Regions from separate parts of the Mucilaginibacter sp. PAMB04168 genome, predicted to be linked through region 2. Evidence: riboswitches for the same ligand, from Rfam matches in the RefSeq annotation. Region 2 holds a riboswitch; each other region holds the start of a gene.

Evidence for each region. A riboswitch is a leader RNA that binds a small molecule or an ion and turns the genes downstream of it on or off. The one in region 2 is predicted to bind S-adenosylmethionine.
Region 1: it holds a riboswitch for S-adenosylmethionine, as region 2 does, so the genes downstream of both, ABDD94_RS11310 (TlpA family protein disulfide reductase) here and ABDD94_RS09380 (O-acetylhomoserine aminocarboxypropyltransferase/cysteine synthase) in region 2, are expected to answer to the same signal.
Region 3: it holds a riboswitch for S-adenosylmethionine, as region 2 does, so the genes downstream of both, metH (methionine synthase) here and ABDD94_RS09380 (O-acetylhomoserine aminocarboxypropyltransferase/cysteine synthase) in region 2, are expected to answer to the same signal.

Annotation. Positions count from the first base shown of each region.
Region 1 is NZ_CP155079.2:2,660,104-2,667,724, forward strand. It holds gene glgP (alpha-glucan family phosphorylase) at 1-526, shown strand, start outside; gene ABDD94_RS11295 (alkaline phosphatase D family protein) at 1,002-2,741, shown strand; gene ABDD94_RS11300 (hypothetical protein) at 2,884-3,135, shown strand; gene ABDD94_RS11305 (Hsp70 family protein) at 3,709-4,980, shown strand; SAM riboswitch class I at 5,316-5,428, shown strand; gene ABDD94_RS11310 (TlpA family protein disulfide reductase) at 5,510-6,124, shown strand; tRNA gene ABDD94_RS11315 (tRNA-Cys) at 6,132-6,203, shown strand; gene ABDD94_RS11320 (transferrin receptor-like dimerization domain-containing protein) at 6,466-7,621, shown strand, end outside.
Region 2 is NZ_CP155079.2:2,179,437-2,187,057, reverse strand. It holds gene ABDD94_RS09395 (hypothetical protein) at 1-177, shown strand, start outside; gene ABDD94_RS09390 (homoserine dehydrogenase) at 272-1,486, opposite strand; gene metX (homoserine O-acetyltransferase) at 1,486-2,541, opposite strand; gene ABDD94_RS09380 (O-acetylhomoserine aminocarboxypropyltransferase/cysteine synthase) at 2,645-3,979, opposite strand; SAM riboswitch class I at 4,245-4,360, opposite strand; gene ABDD94_RS09375 (dihydrolipoamide acetyltransferase family protein) at 5,029-6,381, opposite strand; gene ABDD94_RS09370 (competence/damage-inducible protein A) at 6,431-7,621, opposite strand, start outside.
Region 3 is NZ_CP155079.2:404,340-411,960, forward strand. It holds gene metF (methylenetetrahydrofolate reductase [NAD(P)H]) at 1-728, opposite strand, end outside; gene metH (methionine synthase) at 790-4,464, opposite strand; SAM riboswitch class I at 4,615-4,729, opposite strand; gene ABDD94_RS01500 (Bax inhibitor-1/YccA family protein) at 4,843-5,568, opposite strand; gene ABDD94_RS01505 (hypothetical protein) at 5,641-6,207, opposite strand; gene murQ (N-acetylmuramic acid 6-phosphate etherase) at 6,305-7,117, opposite strand; gene ABDD94_RS01515 (S41 family peptidase) at 7,214-7,621, shown strand, end outside.

The DNA of each region.
Region 1 (7,621 bases), 480 kb from region 2:
TGCTCAATATCCGATACAACTGATATGGGCAGGCAAGCCTTATCCAGGGGACACAGATAGTATAAATCTGTTTAATCATATTATTTCGAGGGTTAAGACATTTAAAAACTGCGCTGTGCTTACAGGTTACGAACTTGGCTTGTCGGCCTTACTAAAAAAAGGTGCGGACATATGGTTAAACAACCCCACAATGTATAGAGAGGCCTCCGGAACGAGTGGTATGACAGCTGCAATGAATGGCGCCATCAATCTTTCCTTGCCCGACGGCTGGGTGCCGGAATTTGCTGCCGATGGGGAAAACTGTTTTCTTATTCAACCAGCGGATGATCATTTGCCTGCCGAAGAGAAAGGCCGGTTAGAAAATGAAAACTTAATGCATGTGTTAGAGAAGAAGGTGCTACCGGTATACTACGATAACCAACCCAAATGGTTCCAAATACAAAAGAAGGCTGCCAAAGATGTAGTGCCTACTTTTGAATCGGGCCGAATGGCCGATGAATATTACCGGGTGCTTTACCAATTGTAAAAGTACCTCAATAACGTATTGAAGGCAAACAACAAAGCCTTTAATATTCTTACCGTACCAATATATCAAATTGGTTATGACAAGTAGTTGCCCAGGCCGCTTTAATTTTAAGTCATGAGGTACTCTATTCTACTCGAAACAACAATTGCACCTACTGAGAAAAAACTTCGTAATATTTTATTGTTCGTAAAAAATGGGCCGTATAGTAGCGGTTTGCCGTGTATTAAGCTATGCGCTATACCTTGTTAAAATGGAAGCGTTGATTGCCAAAGGGCTATAGGGGGGAGGTAATCAGTAGCTGCGCTTGAGTATACATCGACAAATGTGAAGATGCTACAGCGGTTGTATAACGTATTGTTATAAAAATGCCCGACACAGGCGCGGCTATCTTTTTCACCAAATTAACGCAAGCATTATAAAGGCTTTATACTGAACACATTTAAAAATGATAGATTGGTGAAAATAATCTCGCTAAATGAATAACGAACAAATACTCAAAAAACTCAGCCGCCGTAATTTCATACGCAATGCAGCAATTGCAGGCGCTGGTGTGGTCTTATTACCATCGGCTATTACCAGCTGTAAAAAGGATAATGATGACGACGACGAGGAGACCTATGAAGGACATGGTTTTAAAGAAGGCGTAGCCAGCTTTGATCCCAGCCAAACACAAATTATTTTGTGGACCCGTTATACACCCGCAGCACAAGAAGTCACCAAACCTACAATATTACTGGATGTAGCTAAAGATAAAGATTTTAAGAACGTAGTAGTAAGTCAGTCGGTTATGGTTGATACAGCCAGCGATTATACTGTGCACGTAGATGTAAGTAACTTAACGGCAAATACCAAGTATTACTATCGTTTTCGCAACGAGAAGACAATGGCGGTATCCGTAACTGGCGAAACTAAAACGTTACCGGCAGCTGGGCAGGCAAATGAAGTGAAGATGGCCGTTGTATCATGTGCTAATTTCCAAGCTGGCTTGTTCAATGTTTACGGTGCCGTAGCCGAGTCAGATGCCGACGTGGTGGTGCACTTGGGCGATTACATTTATGAGTACCCGGCCGGCGGGTATGGAGCCAGTACAGCAACGGCCAATTTAAACCGGGCGCATAAACCGGTTGGTGAAATACTTAAAGTGGCAGACTACCGCGAAAGGTACCGCCAGTACCGTAGCGATGAGCAATTACAGAAAGCGCATCAGTTAAAACCATTCATTTGTGTATGGGATGACCATGAGGTGGCAAATGATGCGTATAAAGATGGGGCAGAGAATCATCAGGCCAATGAAGGTGATTTTGCAACGCGTAAACTAAGTGCAATACAGGTATGGCATGAGTATTTACCGGCTCGCGTTCAGGATAATGCCAAAATTTACCGGAATTTTGACTTTGCTGGCTTTGTCAACTTAATAATGCTGGACACCCGAATAGTTGGTCGGGATAAACAACTTAGTTATGTGGATTACCTCACCGCATCCGGACTTAATACAACAAAGTTTTTAACCGATTGGCAAAACCCGCAACGCAGCATACTGGGCGCTGAGCAAAAAAGTTGGTTGGCTGCTAAGCTAAATAGCAGTTCTGCAAAATGGCAGGTTCTGGGAAACCAGGTATTAATGGGTAAAATGTTTATGCCCGCCGAATTGTTGCTGATTGTTGCTCAAATAGCCGGCGGGAGTACTGACGCTACATTGCTTACACAATACAACACCTTGGTAACCCAACTGGTAGCCATCAAATCACGCATGCTGCAAAATGATCCTACCTTAACCGCGGCAGAAAAAGCCAGGGTACAAAATGCGTTACCGTACAATCTAGATGCTTGGGACGGGTACCCTGCTGAACGTGAAATGGTATATGCTTCAGCAGCTGGTAAAAAGCTTGTTTCATTAGCCGGCGACACGCATAATGCATGGTATTCAATCTTAACAGCTAACAATGGGCAAAAAGCAGGCGTTGAGTTTGCCACTGCCTCTGTGACTTCTCCAGGCTTTGAAGCCATATTTGGTAGTAATCCACAAACAGTCGCCAGCTTCGAGCAAGCCAACGCATTACTTATCGAAGAACTTGAATACTTGGACGCGTCAAGACGCGGATATATTATGGCCACTTTCACAGCCAACGAAGCTAAATCCGAATGGCGGTATGTAAGTACAATCAATAATGTTAATAGTGCTACCACTACCGGTAAAAGTGTTGTAGTAGTATAATAAACATGACTAATGTTTATAAATAGGCGGCGTTAATCTGCCTTTATACAAGCGCTTATTAACATGTGTTTGTTAACATAAACATAATATTGAAGTAACATTCAGATAATTTAGATTTGACGCTTATCAAGAAGCTACTTTTATGTCAACCAAGTCATCCTTAAAAAGCGCAAAAAAAACTGCCAAAAACGAAATTGAGTCAGTACTGATTAAAGAACTAAATAACGTTACTGCTAAGTTTGGTCCTGGTTCGAAAAAGTTCAAAAAAAGCATTGAAAAAAGTTCAAAAAGATTAGCCAAGAAGCTTAGCAAGGAAATTAAGATTGACGAATCATTTTTCGCCAATGAAAGTATTACTGACGAAAGCAAGCCTAATAAAGACAACGCAAAATAACGCGTTATCCAACCCGGCGATGTTCTTGTATTGTGAATTGTAGATCTCAATCGGATAATTTAATGATAAGCTATTAATTGCAGACAGTATTAATCGGAGTTTAATGAGCTCGAAGGCAGACATTGTTTGTTGAAAGCCGTTAAACTCTGGTTATTAAAAAGCACATTAATACAAGTTTTTTTAAAGTACGATAGTCTGTAAGCATCGTATCAACTATAGCGTTCTCTGTTTTACATCCTAAATGTAAATCGAGCTTGTTGCCGTAAGCTCGGGCAAGCCTATTAGCATCTCATATAATTGCCTCTACAGGTGCGTTGCCTTCGAAATCTATTTTGCCAATTTATAAGCTGCCACTAAACAGATCACTGGCTTTGTGCTCGGCCATGGATTTTTGTACTTGTTGCACATGATGTAATTAATCGAAGCAATTTTAATTAAATTACGTTCAATTTAAATGGACGTCATGCCACTCCCTGATTAGCTTGGCGTAATCTTGAGACTGGCAATTTCATTTTGACTTTATTTTTTGATACTTTCGCCGCCCTTTAAATTTTTTGGTAAGGCGGCATTTATATGAATAAGTTTTTATACGGAATTGATTTTGGTACAACCAACTCTGCCCTGGCTATCTACAATGAGGAAACCAAAGAAATTCAACATACCATCATTATTCCCTCGCTTATTTATTTTTATGAACAGCAGCGCTCGGGCATTGCTCCGGATTACGTAGTAGGCCAGGAAGCAATTTCGGCTTACTTAAACGAGCAAATGAGCGGGCGTTTTATAAAGTCGGTTAAGCAAATTTTATCCAGAAGCAGTTTTACCGAAACGCGGATTCACAACAAACGATACAACGCATCTGATTTGGTGGCCATCATTCTGAAAGAATTAAAATCGCGGGCTGATAAACTAATTGGCCAGGATTGCCGTAAGGCTGTTATAGGCAGGCCTGTATTCTTTGATGATGATAACGTGCAAAAGGATACCCTTGCACAAACCCGCCTTAGCAAGGCTGCAGAGTTGGCAGGGTTCAGGGAGGTCCGCTTTCAATTTGAGCCAATCGGCGCTGCTTTTGCTTATGAAAGAACTTTGCAAAAAAAGGAAAATGTACTGGTTGCAGATTTAGGTGGAGGTACTACTGATTTTACTTATTTGGTTCTTGATCCAGAGAAAGCGGGGAGCAAAGACAGGAAGAACGACATGATGGCCACAGGTGGTATTTACATAGGAGGTGACAGCTTTGATGCCGCATTTATGTGGGAAAAAGGTACGCCCTATTTTGGCAAGCATACACAATATGAAGCTACCCCGGGCAAGCGGTTAACTGTGCCTAAATCACTTTTTGCCAATATATGCTCGTGGGAGCAAATGAACTTTTTTAATGGCCAGCGAATTAAAAAGGATATTGAAGACTATTATTACTTTTCGGGGAAAGACCGGCAATTCAAAAACCTGATTACGCTTATTGAACACAACTTGGGTTACTCTGTGTTCAGGTGTATTGAGAAAACCAAAATAACACTCTCTAATGCAGACACTGCTCGGTTCGCTTACCATGAAATGGATATTGACATAGAAGAGGATGTTCCACTGTCGGTTTATGAACAAATAATTGCCAAAGACGTAACCCGAATTGCCAACTACCTCGACGAATTTATATCGCACAACAAGATAGAACCCAGCAATGTCGACAGTATTTTTTTAACTGGTGGCACTTCAATGGTTGGGAGTGTTCAAAACATATTCAAAGAAAAGTTTCCTCACGTCAACCTCAATTCGGGCGACAATTTTAAAAGTGTGGCTACAGGTTTGGCTTATAGCGGATATCTATTTGAAGGTGAATGATGATTGAATCATAGCATCCAGTATCATCACGCTTAATTGTAATAAAAGGATAAGCATTAGTAAGGAAGTCACCACGCATTGCAACAAGTTCCATAATTACCCAGTTGCTAATACAAAGCCGTTACTTACCACAAAAATAGGCTTATTTGGAACCTTTAGAAACTGCCGGCCAATCTTCCCTATGCATATACAATTCGGTATAACTGCGCCTGTATCTGACTAACTTGTACGTTTCTTTGTGTCACATTTATTTCATTTTGAAAATTATCTACTAAATCTATAGACTATGTAAAATATATAGCTATATTTGCAGTGTTAAATAACGTACTTTGATTTACTTATCCAGAAAGACTGAGGGAAAGGCCCTGTGAAGTCTTAGCAACCTATACCACCTCAAAAGGTAAAAGGTGCTAATTCCTGCTCCTCAAATGAGAGAGAATGATAAGATACAAGTTTTGCTTGTTCATCGCCCATTTACAGTCTCGCTGGTATAAGTATTTGAAATTGAGAGCAATCAACTTATATGATTATGAAAAATTACCTATTACAATCTCTTTCCAAAGCAATGTTTGCAGCTTCTGTAATTGTTGCGGCCGCATTTCAATCAAATGCGCAAACGCAAAGCGCTGCGCAACAATCATCTCCAGTTGCAACCGCCGCAAATGCAGACAGAGGATACCTGGTTAAGGTAGGAGACCAGGCGCCCGACAATTTTGAATTAGTGTTAGATAACGGAAAGAAAACCTCCCTGAAGCAGTTACGCGGCAAAGTGGTTGTATTGCAATTTACAGCTAGCTGGTGCAGCGTATGCCGCAGAGAAATGCCGCATTTGGAAACAGACGTGTGGAAGGCTTACCAGAATAAAAACGTAGTGCTTATTGGTGTAGACCGTGACGAACCACTCGAGAAAGTGCAGAAGTTTCGCCAGGATATACAGGTAACCTATCCTTTGGCTTTAGATCCAGGCGCCGATATATTTGGCCGCTTTGCTGATAAAAAAGCTGGTGTTACACGTAATGTAGTTATCGATCAAAGTGGTAAGATAGTTTTTTTGACGAGGCTTTACGACGTAAACGAATTCACGGAAATGGTAAAAGTGATAGACGATTTAGCAAACAAACCTTTGTTAAAGGCATCGCTTTAAAAGCAATGGTGGAGTGGCCGAGCGGTTAGGTAGGGGTCTGCAAAACCTTGTACGGTGGTTCGAATCCATCCTCACACCTCATCATCGGGTTATTAAGTTTTAGGCGCTGTAGGCAACCCGGTGGCATTATTTCAAAGCGCTAAGGCAATTTAAATGTATCTACAATTTTATGAATTTTAATTTTTACTCTAAAACCGGCTTTTTTAAACTAATAGCCTGTATCCACTCTTCGAATGATGTTGCTTGTACAAGCAATGGTTGCTGTTGATCTCGTCTTATTTATAGAGTAACCTTACCGATCCAGGTTCTCACCCTCTTTTTATTTAAATATAAATTTCTTTATGAAAAAAATAAGGATGCTGGCAGTGTTATGCTTTGCCGGTTATGCTACATCATACGCACAAAACACAAACATTAAGGGCTTCACGGCGGCAGCTGCAACTAAACAACTTCAGGCAGAAAAAGACTTTGATAAGCACATAAGTAATGTGCGTATTGGCCATAATATTAAAGAATTGGCTGCACGTCCTCACCATTTGGGCTCGCCCGGAGGAAAGGCCGTAGCACAAGCCGTTTTACAAAAGTTTAAAGAGTATGGATGGGATGCTCGTATCGAAACGTACCAAGTGTTGTTTCCAACGCCGAAAACGCGATTGCTTGAGCTTACTTATCCTACTCGATATACAGCAAAACTTAAGGAACCGGCTGTTGCCGAGGATGCCACATCAGGGCAGGAAGGGCAGTTGCCCACCTATAATGCCTGGGGAGCCGATGGTGATGTAACCGGCGAATTGGTATATGTGAATTACGGCTTGCCCGATGATTACGAGCAGCTTAACAAACTGGGCATTGATGTAAAAGGAAAAATAGTAATTGCCAAATATGGCCGCTCGTGGAGAGGTATTAAACCAAAAGTAGCTTATGAGCATGGAGCCATTGGCTGTATAATATATTCAGATCCTAAAGACGATGGTTTTTACCAGGGCGAGGTATATCCTAAAGGTCCGTTCAAAAATGACCAGACCGTGCAGCGCGGCTCTGTGATGGATATGGTTATTTACCCGGGCGATCCTTTAACGCCGAATGTTGGGGCAACTGCAAAAGCCAAAAGATTAGACAAAAGCGAGGCGCAGACCATTTTAAAGATTCCGGTGTTACCCATTAGTTATGGTGATGCACAACCGTTGCTTGCTGCATTGGGTGGCCCGGTTGCACCGGCAGATTGGCGCGGAGCACTGCCCATTACTTATCATGTTGGCCCGGGCAAAGCAAAGGTTCATTTAAAAATAGAGCATAACTGGGATTTAGTGCCCGCCTACAACGTAATTGCCAAAATAAAGGGTAGCCAATTCCCTGAGCAATGGGTAATACGGGGCAATCACCACGATGCCTGGGTAAACGGCGCTGATGACCCCATAAGTGGTTTGGCTGCCCAGTTGGAAGAAGCGAGGGCCATTGGCCTCTTAGTAAAAGCAGGCTACAAACCAAAACGTACAC
Region 2 (7,621 bases):
AGCGCCAACTCGTATTGGATGATCAGCGAATTTTTGGGATTTGATACGCACACCGTTTATGGTCATATCACTTACAAAAACCTCACGCTGCTCCCGTTTATGATGGGCGTATTTTGCCTGGCATACTATTACGCTATCTGGAAGCCAAGGAACCCGGATGCCATTGAAACGATGTAGTTTAAGTATAAACAACAAAAGGCTTCTATAAAGAAGCCTTTTGCAATTAATCAATAGTTAGCAGAAATCTACTAAAAAACTCTAACTATATCTATTACGCCGTAGCTAAACTGACCCCCGTTAGCTGATCGGCGAAGGCAACGAATGCCTTGCTATCAGATATACGTTGCTGATGAATAATCAGATTTTTCAAATTAATTTTTCCTTTAACAAATTTAAAATCGCCCGAATAGAAGCGTTCATGAATATGAATAAAGCCTAAATCCTGCACCAGGTATTCGTCTTCGTAACGCAGGTAAATATTTAGTTCCACATCATTGCTAAAGTTCAAATCCTGTGCTTTCTCGTGCGCCTTTTTATACTCGTAACCATACCCATAACGCAATGCGGCAATGTCTGACAGCACGGCCGAGCCTGTCGGGTGACCGCCTGCCCCCTTACCAAAAAAGAATTGCTGGTCGGCAAATGCGGCCTGTACGGTTACGCCATTGTATTCGTATTCTACGTTGTATAAAAACTCGGTATCGTTTACAAACTTGGGCAGCACAAAAAGCGCTACGTGCTTATCATCAAGTTCTTTGGCAACAGGCACCAATTTAATCTTCAACTTTTTTTCGCGGGCGTATTGCAAATCATAAGCCGATAGATTTTGAATGCCTATGTTCAGCACTTCTTCGGGCTTAACCACTATGCCGTAGGCATGGGCGGCGGCAATAACCAGCTTAAACTTTGCATCATAACCACCTACGTCCATAGTTGGGTCGGTTTCGGCAAAGCCTAAGTCCTGAGCCTGTTTAAGGGCGGTATCGTAATCCAGGTTTTCGATAAAACCTTTAGAAAGAATATAGTTTGAAGAACCGTTAAAAATTCCACTTATAGAATGCAGCAGTTCGTTATCATAATATTCTTCCAGGTTACGGATGATGGGAATACTACCGCACACGGCACCTTCATAAAGCAGAGAGGTTCCGTGTTCCCTTTGCAGGTTAATGAGTTCCTGTAAATGAAGGGCCACCATTTTTTTACTGGCTGATACTACGTTCTTACCGGTAGATAAAGCTCTTGATGCGATCTCAAAAGCGGCTTCGGTATCATTGATCAGCTCAACAACGGTATTGATTTCCGGATCTTCTAAAATTTCGTCGCGATCGGTTGTGAAAAGTTCGGCAGGTAAGGTTCGTTGTTTGTTAGGGTCCTTTATGGCAATCTTTCTTATCTCAATATTCAGTTTTTTGGTTCTGATGATGTCATATAATCCTTGTCCAACAACGCCAAATCCAAATAAACCAATAGTTAGTTTTTTACTCATTAAGCTATCTTTTGTAATTCAATAATTTTCCCTCTTACATCGGTTTTGATGAATGAAGAGATGATCTTAGTCAGGGTTTCTGTTTCTATTAAAAAGCCATCATGCGCATAAAACGAGTCAAACTCAGCGTAAGCTGCCTTTGGTATATGCTGAAATAAATATTGCTGCTCCTCTACCGGGAACAAAATATCAGACTTAATGCCGATAACCAGCGTCTGCGCTTTGATAGTGCCAAGCGCTTTCTCTAATCCGCCGCGGTTACGACCGGCATGGTGCGAGTCCATCACCTTGGTTAAGTACCAGTAGCTGTAGGCATTAAAGCGGTTCACCAGCTTATCGCCCTGGTAGCTCTGGTAGCTCGAAGCGCGGTAATTATCGGTGATGTTATCATCTTCTTCGTGCTGTTTGATATTATAGGCCTTGTAACCTCTGTATGATAGAAGGGCCATGCTGCGGGCTGCCTTGAGACCTGCGCTGCCGCCGTCAGGTGTTCCGTTGTTAAAGGTAGCGTCGGCGTTAAGTGCCAGGCGCTGCGACTCGTTAAAGGCAATGCCCCAGGGCGAGTGTTTAGCGTTAGTGGCAATCAAAATCAACTGCTTAATGCGTTCAGGTTCTATAATGCTCCATTCCAATGCCTGCTGGCCGCCTAATGAGCCGCCTATCAACACCCAAATATCTTTGATACCTAAATGCGCTGCAAGTAAGCGGTGCACATTGGCCATATCCCGCGTGGTATACTGCGGAAAAGATAGGTAGTAAGGTTGACCAGTAGCCGGGTTAATGCTTAACGGGCTGGTAGTACCATAAGCAGATCCCAATACGTTGGCGCAAATGATAAAATGTTCGTCAGGATTAAAAAAGTAACCCTCGCCTACCAAACCTTTCCACCAGTCAAACACATCTGAGTTGGCGGTTAGGGCGTGGCAAACCCAAACCACGTTATCTTTGGCTTCGTTCAACCGGCCATAAGTATGATAGCCTATCTCAAGGTTCTCCAGTTTCGCTCCTGATTCCAGTTCAAAAGTGCCGTTGTATCGGTATGTCTGTATACTCATTGTTATTTTAAACCGGCCCGCCTGGCTTACAAGCGGTACCAGTCATACTATTAATCAAATTAAATCTATTGCGGCGGCATGTTAATTTTCAGCTGCCTGCCGGTTAGTTAAGTTCGGCCAGCTGAGCCTCTTGCAACTTTATGCTCGCAAATGCCTGTTCAAAGTCGGCTTTTATATCGTCCATATGCTCAATGCCAACGGCTACGCGTAAAAGCGTTGGCGTAACACCGGCAGCAGCCTGCTCCACATCACTTAACTGCTGATGTGTGGTTGCAGCTGGCTGAATAATCAACGTTTTAGCGTCGCCCACGTTAGCCAGGTGGCTTACTAGCTGCAAACTGTTAATGAAGTTTGCAGCATTCTCTTTGCTGCCTTTCAACTCAAATGAGAGTACAGCGCCAAAACCATTTTTTAAGTATTTTTTAGCTAATGTGTGGTAGGGTGACGACGCTAAACCCGGATAATTTACTTTAGCTACCTGCGGGTGCTGCTCCAGCCAGGTGGCCAGTTCAAGTGTATTATCAACATGGCGTTGCACACGCAATGAAAGTGTCTCTAACCCTTGTATCAGTAAAAACGAATTAAATGGCGACTGTGAAGCGCCGAAATCTCGCAGCCCTTCCACCCGTGCACGAATAATGAATTGAATATTGCCAAACGGCCCGTTAACACCAAATACGTCAGAAAAAACTAAACCGTGATAACCATCTGATGGCTCACTGAATTGTGGATACTTGCCATTTCCCCAGTTGTAGTTGCCCCCATCTACTATTACACCGCCAATGCTAGTACCGTGGCCGCCAATCCATTTTGTAGCACTTTCTACCACCACATTGGCTCCATGCTCTATTGGGCGAAAAAGGTAGCCTCCTGCGCCAAAGGTATTGTCAACTATCAACGGCAAATCGTGCTTGCGGGCCAGTGCAGCTATCTTGTCAAAATCGGGTACATTAAAGCCTGGGTTACCGATGGTTTCCAAGTAAATGGCTTTAGTTTTCTCGTCAATTAATGGCTCAAAGTTTTCGGCCTGGTCGTCTTTCGCAAAGCGGGCTTCAATGCCAAGTCGTTTAAAGGCTACTTTAAACTGGTTATAACTGCCGCCATACAGAAACGGGGAGGTAACAAAATTATCGCCTGCTTGTAAGATGTTGTTAAGCGCTAAAAATTGTGCCGCTTGCCCCGACGCGGTTGCCAACGCTGCCACCCCACCCTCTAATGCTGCTATACGTTTTTCGAACACATCTGTAGTGGGGTTCATGATACGTGAGTAGATGTTGCCAAATTCTTTTAAGGCAAACAGGTTAGCGCCATGCTCGGCATTTTTGAATACGTATGAGGTGGTTTGGTATAAGGGCACTGCCCGCGAACCGGTTGTAGGGTCGGCTTCCTGACCGGCGTGTAACTGTAAAGTTTCGAATTTTAAAGATGAAGTTGACATGGTTGTTGCTGTTTAGATTTGTGCTTAAAACTTGTTGAATTTGCTATAAGCGGAGGTGGCGTACGGACAGGCTATAGCGGTGCCTGAGCGTAAACACGTTACATTATTGCATTAAGTAATGCAGGAAATGACGTACGTGTTGTGCCTCTAACAGCAACACATGCTCATAAAGCCGTTGGCTATATTGCAGGTTGATGGCGTACCCGTTGGGGTAACTAATAAATTAGCAGTAGTGTTGTAGCAGTTAAATCGTTTCATGGCTATTAACTTATATCCCCCGGCTGTATATCCAAACCGGGACAGGAATTGGCACCTTCTCCGTTCATCGGAGGGTTGCCAGCGGGTCAGTGAGCCTGATCTCTCGCCGCTTCTTTATAAATCAAAAACCTACGGAGGGTAATTGATTATGGTATTTAAACCGTTGCACAAAGGTAATGCGTAATATTTTAAAATACCAAGTATTATTAAAAATATTTATTGAGGCGCAGATCTGAAGATATGATTGCGGTTGTTTAATGTTTATAATTTTTATTCCCAATCGAAGTAATGTAATTGGGAATGAATTACTTTGATCATTGAAAGAATTCCTTCAGGAAAGAATAATTGGATTTATCATGTTAATACGGTTTTATTATTTCACCTTCTACAACCACTTCGTTAAAAGGAACTTCAGGAATGATGCTCCATATTGGTTCAGAGCAACCTTGGTGATGGGACTAAGCATCTTTAGCCTGCTTTTAACCTTAACGTGGATTATAAAATTTTTTAGCGGATACTCGTATCAAAGCCGCCTAATTTATGAAGCAACAAGTATTTTCCTGTCATTTGGATTCATTTATGTCTTTTGTTTAAAGGATGGTAAATCGGAAAGGATATACAATGAGTTCAAAGACAGTGACTTTAATAACAAAAGAAATAGATCAATTGCCTGGCTGGTTTGGCTTATAACCTTTTTGATACCGGTAGTTTTAATACTACTTGATAAAAAAACGTCACTCTTTCACTAGCAATTAAGCACACATTACAGCAGCACACAAGTTGGCTTGTTTTTATAACTCCCTGTTCAAATCCCAATGCTCCAGATAATCAGCTACACGCTTCAGGAATGAACCGCCTAACGCGCCGTCTACTACCCTATGGTCATACGACATGGATAAATACAGCATGTGGCGTATAGCGATTACATCACCGGTTGGGGTTTCCAATACGGCAGGTTTTTTCTTGATGGTACCAATAGCCAGAATGGCCACCTGCGGTTGGTTAATAATGGGGGTACCCATAATATTACCAAACATACCTATGTTAGTAACCGTGAAAGTACCGTCGGCTGTATCATCAGGCCGTAATTTATTCAAACGGGCACGGTTGGCTAGGTCATTTACACTCTTAACCAAGCCGGTAAGGTTAAGCGTATCGGCGCGGCGAATAACCGGTACAATTAAATTACCATTGGGCAACGCAGTAGCCATCCCTATGTTAATATCTCGCTTTTTAATGATCTGGGTACCGTTTACAGATACGTTGATCATTGGCATATCGGCAATAGCTTTTGCCACAGCTTCAATAAATATAGGTGTAAATGTAATCTTTTCTCCTTCGCGGGCCTCAAACTTAGCTTTGATCTTCTCTCTCCAGTAAACTAAATTTGTTACGTCGGCCTCTACAAAAGAGGTTACATGCGCTGAAGTTTGAACGCTCATTACCATATGGTCGGCAATTAAGCGGCGCATGCGGTCCATTTCAATGATCTCGTCACTGCCAGAGGTACGGTAAGTTTGTGTGGGTGGTGGTGTATAAGCCGGCTGTGCCGCCTTTGGAGCATAGCTTGCAGCCAATGCCTGTGGTGCCTGAGCAGGTGATGGCTGGCGTTTCTCAAGGTAAGTTAAAAGGTCATCTTTAGTTAAACGACCTTCGGCGCCGGTGCCTGGTATGCCGTCAAGCTCTGCCTGAGTGATGCCTTCCTGATTGGCAATGTTGCGTACCAACGGCGAGTAAAAACGAATACCTGATGATTGTATGGCCGGCACATCAGGCTTGGTCAGGTGCTCCAAACCCGGTATTTCTTTTTCCACTACAGCTTCAGGAACCGGCTCCGGATCCATAATCGGCGCTTCAGGTTGTGATGAAACAGGGGCGGCTTCAACCACATGCTGTTCTTCACCCTCTACCTCAATAATAGCTATAGGACTGCCTACTTGTACTACCTCATCTTTTTGGCACAATTGTTCAACCAGCACACCGCTAACCGGCGAGGGTACCTCAGAGTCAACCTTATCGGTAGCAATCTCTACTACCGCATCATCGGCATCAATTTTATCTCCGGGATTTTTAAGCCAGTTAATCACCGTTGCTTCGGCAACACTTTCGCCCATTTTTGGCAGCAGCAGCTGGTATTTCGCCATGTTTAATCTCTACAATTTATGGCCAAAATTACTTATTTATCTGTTAGTTTTACTGAGCTGCAAGTAAAGTATTCAACATTCCGAGTGCAGTGATGGCCGTGCGCTCAATATTTTGACGGCGCTTGTTGCCAAAAACAAACCTTTTAACCACTATATTCCCTTTGCCCGCCACGCCTATCCAAACGGTGCCAACAGGCTTTTCGGGCGTACCACCATCGGGGCCAGCTATGCCGGTAACCGCAATAGCATAGTCTGATTTAAAGTTGCGCAATGCGCCCTCCACCATTTGTGTGGCTGTTTGCTCACTTACCGCACCGTACTGGCGTAAATTATCTTCTGTAACACCCAATATACTCTCCTTTAACTGATTAGAATAAGACACGGCGCCCCCTAAAAACGTTTTAGATGAGCCGGGGTGCTGCGTAAACAAATGCGCAAGGTAGCCACCGGTGCAACTTTCGGCAAGAGATATGGTTTGACCGAGTTGCTCCAGCTTGTTCATAATGGCTTTCTCCAGAGCAATATCTTCTTGCGCTGCTACTACACTGCCTAAACGATCGGTAAGATGGGCTGCCAGAGTATCTATTTCCTGTTGTAATATTGCTTCATCATCAGCGTAACCGCTCAGGCGCAAACGCACCTGCCCAAGTTTTGGCAAGTAAGCCAACTTGATATAGGGAGGTAATGCTTCTTCAATATCTGCAATACGCTCAGCCAAAAACGACTCTCCCTCGCCTACGGTTAATATAGTTTTATGAATAATAACGGGTAACTTAAAAGTGGCCTTTAGTTTGGGGATTACCTGCTCTTCAACCATATACATCATCTCATGCGGAACGCCCGGCATAGACACGAATATCTTACCGTTATGATTAAACCACATGCCGGGTGCCGTACCATTTTGATTATTAAGCACCCCGCAATTGGCAGGCACCAATGCTTGCTGACGGTTAACCTCTAACAATGGACGATTATATTTGGCAAAAATACGCTCTACGTTGGCTAACGCTTCAGCGTTTTCAACAAAGCCCACGCCAAAATAATCGGCCAGCGTTTTTTTAGTGATATCATCTTTGGTAGGGCCTAATCCGCCTGTAATTAAAACAATATCTGCACGCTGCTGCGCCTCTGCCAAAGCAGTCAGTATATGCTGGCGATCATCTGAAACCGACGAAATTTGCTTAATGCGTACACCAATGGCGTTTAACTGCTGCGCCATCCAGGCAGAGTTTGTGTCTAC
Region 3 (7,621 bases), 1.8 Mb from region 2:
GTTATGGGTTTTAAACCGGGTATAATAGGCACATTGATGCCATTTTCACGACATAGCTTAACAAACTCCTTGTATTTGTTCACATCAAAAAACATTTGCGTCACTATGAAATCAGCGCCTCCCTCAATCTTCTTTTTCAAGTACTTGAAGTCTGTTTTTAGGTTGGGCGATTCAAAGTGCTTTTCAGGGTATGCTGCTACTCCTATGCAAAAATCTGTTTTGTAAGAGGTGTCCTGGTACTCGTGCAAGTATATACCGTTGTTCATATTGGTTACTTGTTCCAATAAATCGGTAGCATAACAGTGGCCACCAGGAGTAGGTATAAACCCTGGATCGGTTTTGCGGGCGTCGCCGCGTAGTACCAGTACATTATCGATGCCTAAAAATTGCAGGTCGATCAATGCATATTCAGTTTCTTCTTTGGTAAAACCACCGCAAATAAGGTGTGGAACAGTATCAACCCCATATTTGTGCTTAATGGCCGCACACACGGCTACAGTACCCGGGCGTTTGCGGTAGGTAGCTTTTTGTATATTACCATCGGGCGTTTCCTTATAAAACAAATCTTCGCGTGATGAGGTAACATCAATAAACGGAGGCTTAAACTCCATTAGCGGATCTATTGCTTTATATATACCATCCATACTTTGCCCTTTAATAGGCGGTAGAAGCTCGAAAGAAAAAAGTGTTTTGCCGTTGGCGTTTTGGATGTGCTCCGTTATTTTCATGTTATAAATGCACTGTTTGTGCTACCAGTTTTTGTAAATATTTTTCTGCAGATAGAATTTCTTAATAATTCAAATTCGGTCCCAGCCACCTTTCTATCGTTTCTACCGACATGCTCTTGCGCTTGGCATAGTCTTCAACCTGGTCTTTGCCTATCTTACCTAAACCAAAATATTTCGACTCGGGGTGAGAAAAGTAAAAGCCGCTTACCGAGGCGGTGGGTAACATTGCCATACTTTCGGTAAGGTGCATATGGGCATTATCTTCAGCTTTCAGCAAATCAAAGAGGGTTACTTTTTCAGTATGCTCCGGGCAGGCAGGGTAACCTGGTGCCGGACGTATACCCTGGTATTGTTCTTTTATAAGCTGCTCAGTATCCAGTTGCTCGTCTTTGGCATAGCCCCAATACTCGCGGCGTACAAGTTCGTGCATTTTTTCAGCAAAGGCTTCGGCCAGGCGGTCGGCGATGGCTTTGGCCATAATGCTGTTATAATCATCATGGTCGGCCTCGTATTTAGCTACCAGTTCATCGCAGCCAATACCTGTGGTTACGGCAAAGCCGCCAAAGTAGTCGGGCACGCCGCTTTCTTTAGGTGCTATAAAATCGGCCAGGGCATAGTATGGTTCGCCTTTAACCTTTTCGCCTTGCTGGCGCAGGGTGTGTATGCGGGTTAGCAATTGTGTACGGCTTTCATCACTGTACAGCTCAATGTCATCGCCTACGCTGTTGGCCGGCCAGAAACCGATTACGCCGTTGGCTTGCAGCAAGTTTCCATTAATGACTTTCTGCAGCATCTCCTGCGCATCGTCAAAAAGCTTTTTAGCTTCGATGCCCACGTTCTTATCGTTAAATATTTTCGGATAGCTACCGCGCAGTTCCCAGGTATGGAAGAACGGCGTCCAATCTATATAAGGAACCAGTTCTTTTAGCGGATATGCTTGAAATACCTTGGTGCCTGTAAAAGACGGTGCCGGAGCTACTGAGCCATCCAGATCCAGCTGAAACTTATTGGCCCGTGCTTCTTCTAAAGTGAGGAAGCGTTTGTCGTTCCGTTTGTTCAGGTGTGCTTCGCGGGCTTTGGCGTACTCGTCTTTAATGGTTTGTATGTACTCGTCGCGGTTCTCCTTACTCATCAAAGTGCTGCACACGGTTACACTGCGCGATGCATCCAGCACATGTATGGCAGGGCCCGAATAATGCGGCGCTACTTTAACTGCGGCATGAATACGAGAGGTGGTTGCCCCCCCAATAATTAATGGGATAGTAAACCCTTCGCGTTCCATTTCTTTGGCAAAGTGTACCATTTCATCAAGCGATGGCGTAATCAGACCACTAAGGCCAATAATATCTACGTTATGTTTTTTAGCTTCCTCTATAATTTTATTGGCGGGCACCATTACGCCCAGGTCAATGATCTCGAAGTTATTACAAGCCAGTACTACGCCTACAATGTTTTTACCAATGTCGTGCACATCGCCTTTAACGGTGGCCATAAGTACCTTGCCAGCATTGCTGCGCTGGTTGCCATCGGCGTTTTTCAGCTTTTCGGCTTCAATAAAGGGCAGCAGGTAAGCTACGGCCTTTTTCATTACCCGGGCCGATTTTACCACCTGTGGCAAAAACATTTTACCGGCGCCAAACAGGTCGCCTACAATGTTCATCCCGTCCATCAGGGGGCCTTCAATAACTTCCAGCGTGCGTTCGTATTGATGGCGTGCTTCTTCCACATCGACATCAATATATTCCACAATACCTTTTACCAGTGCGTGCGAGAGTCGCTTTTGTACCGGTTCATTACGCCAGCTTTCATCACGTACAATTTCTTTGCCTTTGCTTTTTACCGTTTCGGCATATTCTACCAGGCGTTCAGTAGCATCCTCGCGGCGGTTGAGTAGTACATCCTCTACACGCTCTAAAAGAGGTTTAGGAATTTCCTCGTACACCTCGAGCATACCGGCATTTACAATGCCCATATCCATGCCAGCCTGTATAGCATGGTATAAAAAGGCCGAGTGCATAGCCTCGCGTACAACGTTATTACCGCGGAAAGAGAAAGATATATTACTCACACCACCGCTTACTTTGGCGTGTGGTAAATTTTCTTTTATCCAACGGGTGGCGTTAATAAAGTCAACAGCATAATTATTATGCTCTTCCAAACCGGTGGCAACGGTAAGGATGTTAGGGTCGAAAATGATATCCTCCGGTGGAAAGCCAATTTCGTTCACCAGTATATCGTAAGATCGTTTACAAATTTCTATACGGCGTTCATAATTATCGGCCTGCCCTTGCTCATCAAACGCCATTACAACCGTAGCAGCACCGTAGTTCAGTATCTTGCGCGCGTATTCTCTAAACTTGTCTTCACCTTCTTTTAGCGAAATTGAGTTTACAATACCCTTACCCTGCAAGCATTTTAAACCGGCTTCAATAACCGACCATTTAGAGGAGTCGACCATGATGGGCAGCTTGGCAATATCAGGTTCGGAGGCCACCAAATTCAGAAATTTAACCATTACGGCTTCCGAATCAATCATGCCCTCATCCATATTAATGTCAATCACCTGGGCACCACCTTCTACTTGCTGGCGGGCAACTGTGAGGGCTTCCTCATAGTTTTCGGCCAGTATAAGCTTTGAAAACTTGGGCGAACCGGTAATGTTGGTCCGCTCGCCTACGTTCACAAAGTTGGTTAGAGGCGTTAGGGTAACGGCTTCTAAACCACTGAGGCGCATATAAGGCTCAAGCGTTGGTAGTTGCCGTGGCGAGTATTTAGCTGCCCGTTCGGCAATGCATTTAATGTGATCGGGCGTGGTGCCGCAACAGCCGCCTACAATATTAACCAGGCTAGCTTGCATAAAGTCATCGACCTGGTGGGCGGTTTCATGCGGTTGTTCGTCATAAGCGCCAAACTCATTAGGCAAACCTGCATTTGGATAAGCTGAAATATATACATCGGCTTTGTTAGAGAGTTCTTCCAGATATGGTCGCATCTCTCTAGCCCCTAAAGCGCAGTTTAATCCCACCGATAGCAGGTTGGCATGGCGTATGGAGTTCCAGAAAGCCTCCACCGTTTGGCCCGATAGGGTGCGGCCCGAGGCATCGGTTATGGTACCCGAAATCATGATGGGCAGGTTCTTGCCCGATTCCTGTGCATAGCGCTGGGCGGCAAACAGGGCTGCCTTGGCATTCAGCGTGTCAAATATGGTTTCGATTAAGAGCAGGTCTGAGCCACCGTCAACCAAGCCTCTAATCTGATCATAGTACGCTTCTGCAAGATCGTCAAAAGTAACGGCACGATAGCCCGGGTCGTTCACGTCGGGCGAAAGGGAAGCGGTGCGGTTGGTAGGGCCGACAGCGCCGGCTACAAAGCGCGGCTTGCCGGGCGTTTTAATAGTATAATCATCAGCCGCCTCGCGGGCTAAACGGGCACCTTCATAGCTTAGCTCGTAAGCCAGCTCTTCCATATGATAGTCGGCCAGTGATATACGCTGGGTACTAAATGTGTTGGTTTCAATAATATCGGCACCTGCATCCAGGTACTCGCCATGTATAGCTTTAATTACGTCAGGGCGTGTAAGGTTCAGCAGGTCGTTATTGCCCTTTAAATCGGATGGATGATTTTTAAAACGCTCCCCGCGAAAATCCTCCTCCGTTAACTGATAGCGCTGTATCATGGTTCCCATGGCGCCGTCAATTACTAATATGCGTTTCTTTAACTCGTTTTTTATGTCCATATTTTGGATATGAGATGTGAGGCAAGAGATGTGAGATAAAGCGTAGGATTTACTTGCAAACGCATGCAAAATCCTGTCAGTTTCATATCTGATAGCTCAAATCTTATTACATGCTTATATCGAAAAGTCGGTGTATTGGATTTTGACTTTCGCTTATCCGTCTTAAAACCTTTTAGTGAATGGTTTTAAGTAGAATGTAGCACCTTGTAAGTACAGGTTGCTAAGACTTCGCAGGGTCCAGTCCCTCCATCTTTCTCTATAAGCATTGCAAAGTTGCAAAATAGCGTTGTGAATTGCAAATGCCAGTTTTTAAGCAAAATAGCTTCCAAACAACAAGAGCTGCCTTTTGGGCAGCTCTTGTTATATAATTATTTAACGTTATCTGCGGCTGCCGAATATTCTTAATAAGGATAAGAACAGGTTGATGAAATCCATATACAGGGTTAAAGCACCCATAATGGCCATCTTTTTAGCATCAGCCATACCCAACTCCAAGCCGGCACCTATGCGTTTTAGCTTTTGCACATCATAAGCAGTTAAGCCCACAAACACCGCTACACCAATATAGCTAATGGCTTTGCTTAAACCCGGACTGGCCAGGAACATGTTTACAACAGAAGCGATGATCATACCTATTAAGCCCATAATCATTAATGAGCCAAATTTGGTTAGATCTTGATTGGTAGTATAACCGGCTACCGCCATAATGCCAAAAACAGCAGAGGCCGTAATGAATACACCTAATACCGACGAAGATGTATAAACCAACAGCACAAAGCTAAGGCTGGTACCCATAAGGGCAGCAAAAACCACAAACAGCAGGGTAAGCACCGGTGCTGATATTTTGTTTAGCCCGAATGACATAATCATTACAAATATTAAAGGGGCAAACATAATAATAGTACCTAAGCCGGTACGACGGCCAGTGTTTAAATCAACAAATTTGCTTAGCAGATTTGCATCAGTTGCAAACAGGTAGGCGCAAACTGCCGAAATACCTAATGCCACAAACATCCACATAAACACATTGGCAATAAACCGGCGCGATGAGGCTTGGTCATCCAGCTGAATGACATCCTCGTATTGATAATTCGTATTTTCCATTTTCTTAATTAATCAGGTTAAAGGTATGATAATTTTTATTGTACTTATTAGACAGCCCAAAGGGCTTAAAGTTTAGGTAAGCCTGCGCATTAATTGTTCTTCAACCCGTTTAAAAACCTGCAAAGGTTTTAATGTGCGCCAGCCCAGTTCGTCCAGCCCGCCACCAAAGTTGATAAAATAGTCGATGTTGCTTTGCTTAAATTCCCGTATTACATGTTCTCTGAAGTTGATACCGGCAATCCAGCCGTCTTCCACTTCTTGAAACCATTCCTCGTAATAGCAGTCGTCAGATGAATGAAAATTCAGGATATTCTCGCCAATAAGTATAAACTTATTGATGCCATTATCCATCATTAACTCCATGATTTCGCGTTTGAGCAACATAATGTCGTTATTGATGGCATCATTCCACTCGCCAATAAACTCTATAATAACGTAGCCGCGATCATAATCGGCATACAGTACTTTTAAATATAATGTATTAGAGCCAAATGAATCCCATTGTGGGTGCAGCAAATAGTTATATATCTGCTTATCAAATTCAAACTCGTTGTACACTGTAGCATAAAAAGGCGAATACTCATCCTCTGCGGCTACATAATCATCCCTCCATTTGTAGTATGGCTCTATTTCGTGCATTTTTTATTCCAATACGCAGATTTCAATATGCAAATTCAAATCTGCCGGTTTTTATAATCTTCCCTTTTGCTCAAATGCACATCTGCATATTTGCAAATCACTTTCCTGCAAGGTGTGCCTCCACCGCCTTACGTACACTCCCGTGTTCATTTAAAAGTTCGGTGGCAGCATCTTCTTCTAAACCGGTTTCCTGCATTATCATTCGAATTCCGCGATCAACCAGTTTATGATTAGTTAACTGCATATCCACCATTTTATTACCCTTTACCCGGCCCAATTGTATCATTACGGTAGTGCTCAGCATATTTAAAACCAGCTTTTGGGCGGTTCCGGCTTTCATGCGGGTTGAGCCGGTTAAAAACTCAGGGCCAGTAACCACTTCAATTGGGTATTGAGCCTGGGCAGCTACAGGGCTTTGCGCATTACAAACGATGCAGCCGGTTGCCAGGCCCTGTTCATTAGCTTTACGCAAGCCGCCAATTACATACGGCGTACGGCCCGATGCTGCAATGCCCACAACCACGTCTTTATCGGTAATGTTGTATTCCAGCAAGTCAAGCCAGGCCTGGTCCTCATCATCCTCGGCAAATTCTACGGCCTTGCGTATAGCGCCATCACCACCGGCAATAATACCTACAACCCAATCAAAGGGTACGCCAAATGTGGGTGGGCACTCCGAGGCATCTACTACACCCAGCCTGCCACTGGTGCCTGCACCAATGTAAAACAAACGCCCCCCGGCTTTCATGCGCCCGGCAACCGCCTCTACCAGTTTTTCTATCTGTGGCAACGCTTTTTCAACCGCATCCGGAACAGTTTTGTCTTCCTGGTTTATGTGTTGTAAAAGCTCGGCAACAGGTAGTTGCTCCAGCCGGTTATAATGTGATTCCTGCTCGGTTGTGTTGATCATTTTATTCTTACAAATCTGTAACAAAATTCGGTAAAAATCCGTCAACTTCAAGAACACAAAACGCTTTCAAATACGTATTTTTGTTACCAGGGATCTATGAAGCAAACAGCAGGTATTATTTTCAGATCGGTGATCTTATTACTCGCCGGTATGGCCATTGGTTTGCTGTTGAACAATCGCCAGGATGAGCCTGATGACGCCGCCATTGTTACCTCAGACAAAAACAAGCTGGATAAGATCATGCAGCTGGTGCGAAAAAAGTACGTTGACTCTATTGATGTAGACAGTGTAGAGGGTGTTACAATCAATAATCTGCTGCAAAAGCTCGACCCACACTCGGTTTATTTACAAAAAAAACAAGCACAATCCCTGGCAGAAAGGCTGGAAGGCGGATTTGACGGTATTGGCATTGAATCGCAATTACTTCGCGATACGTTGTTTGTTACCCAGGTTTTCCCGAACGGCCCGGCGGCTAAGGCCGGGCTGCCCAATGGTTCGCGGGTT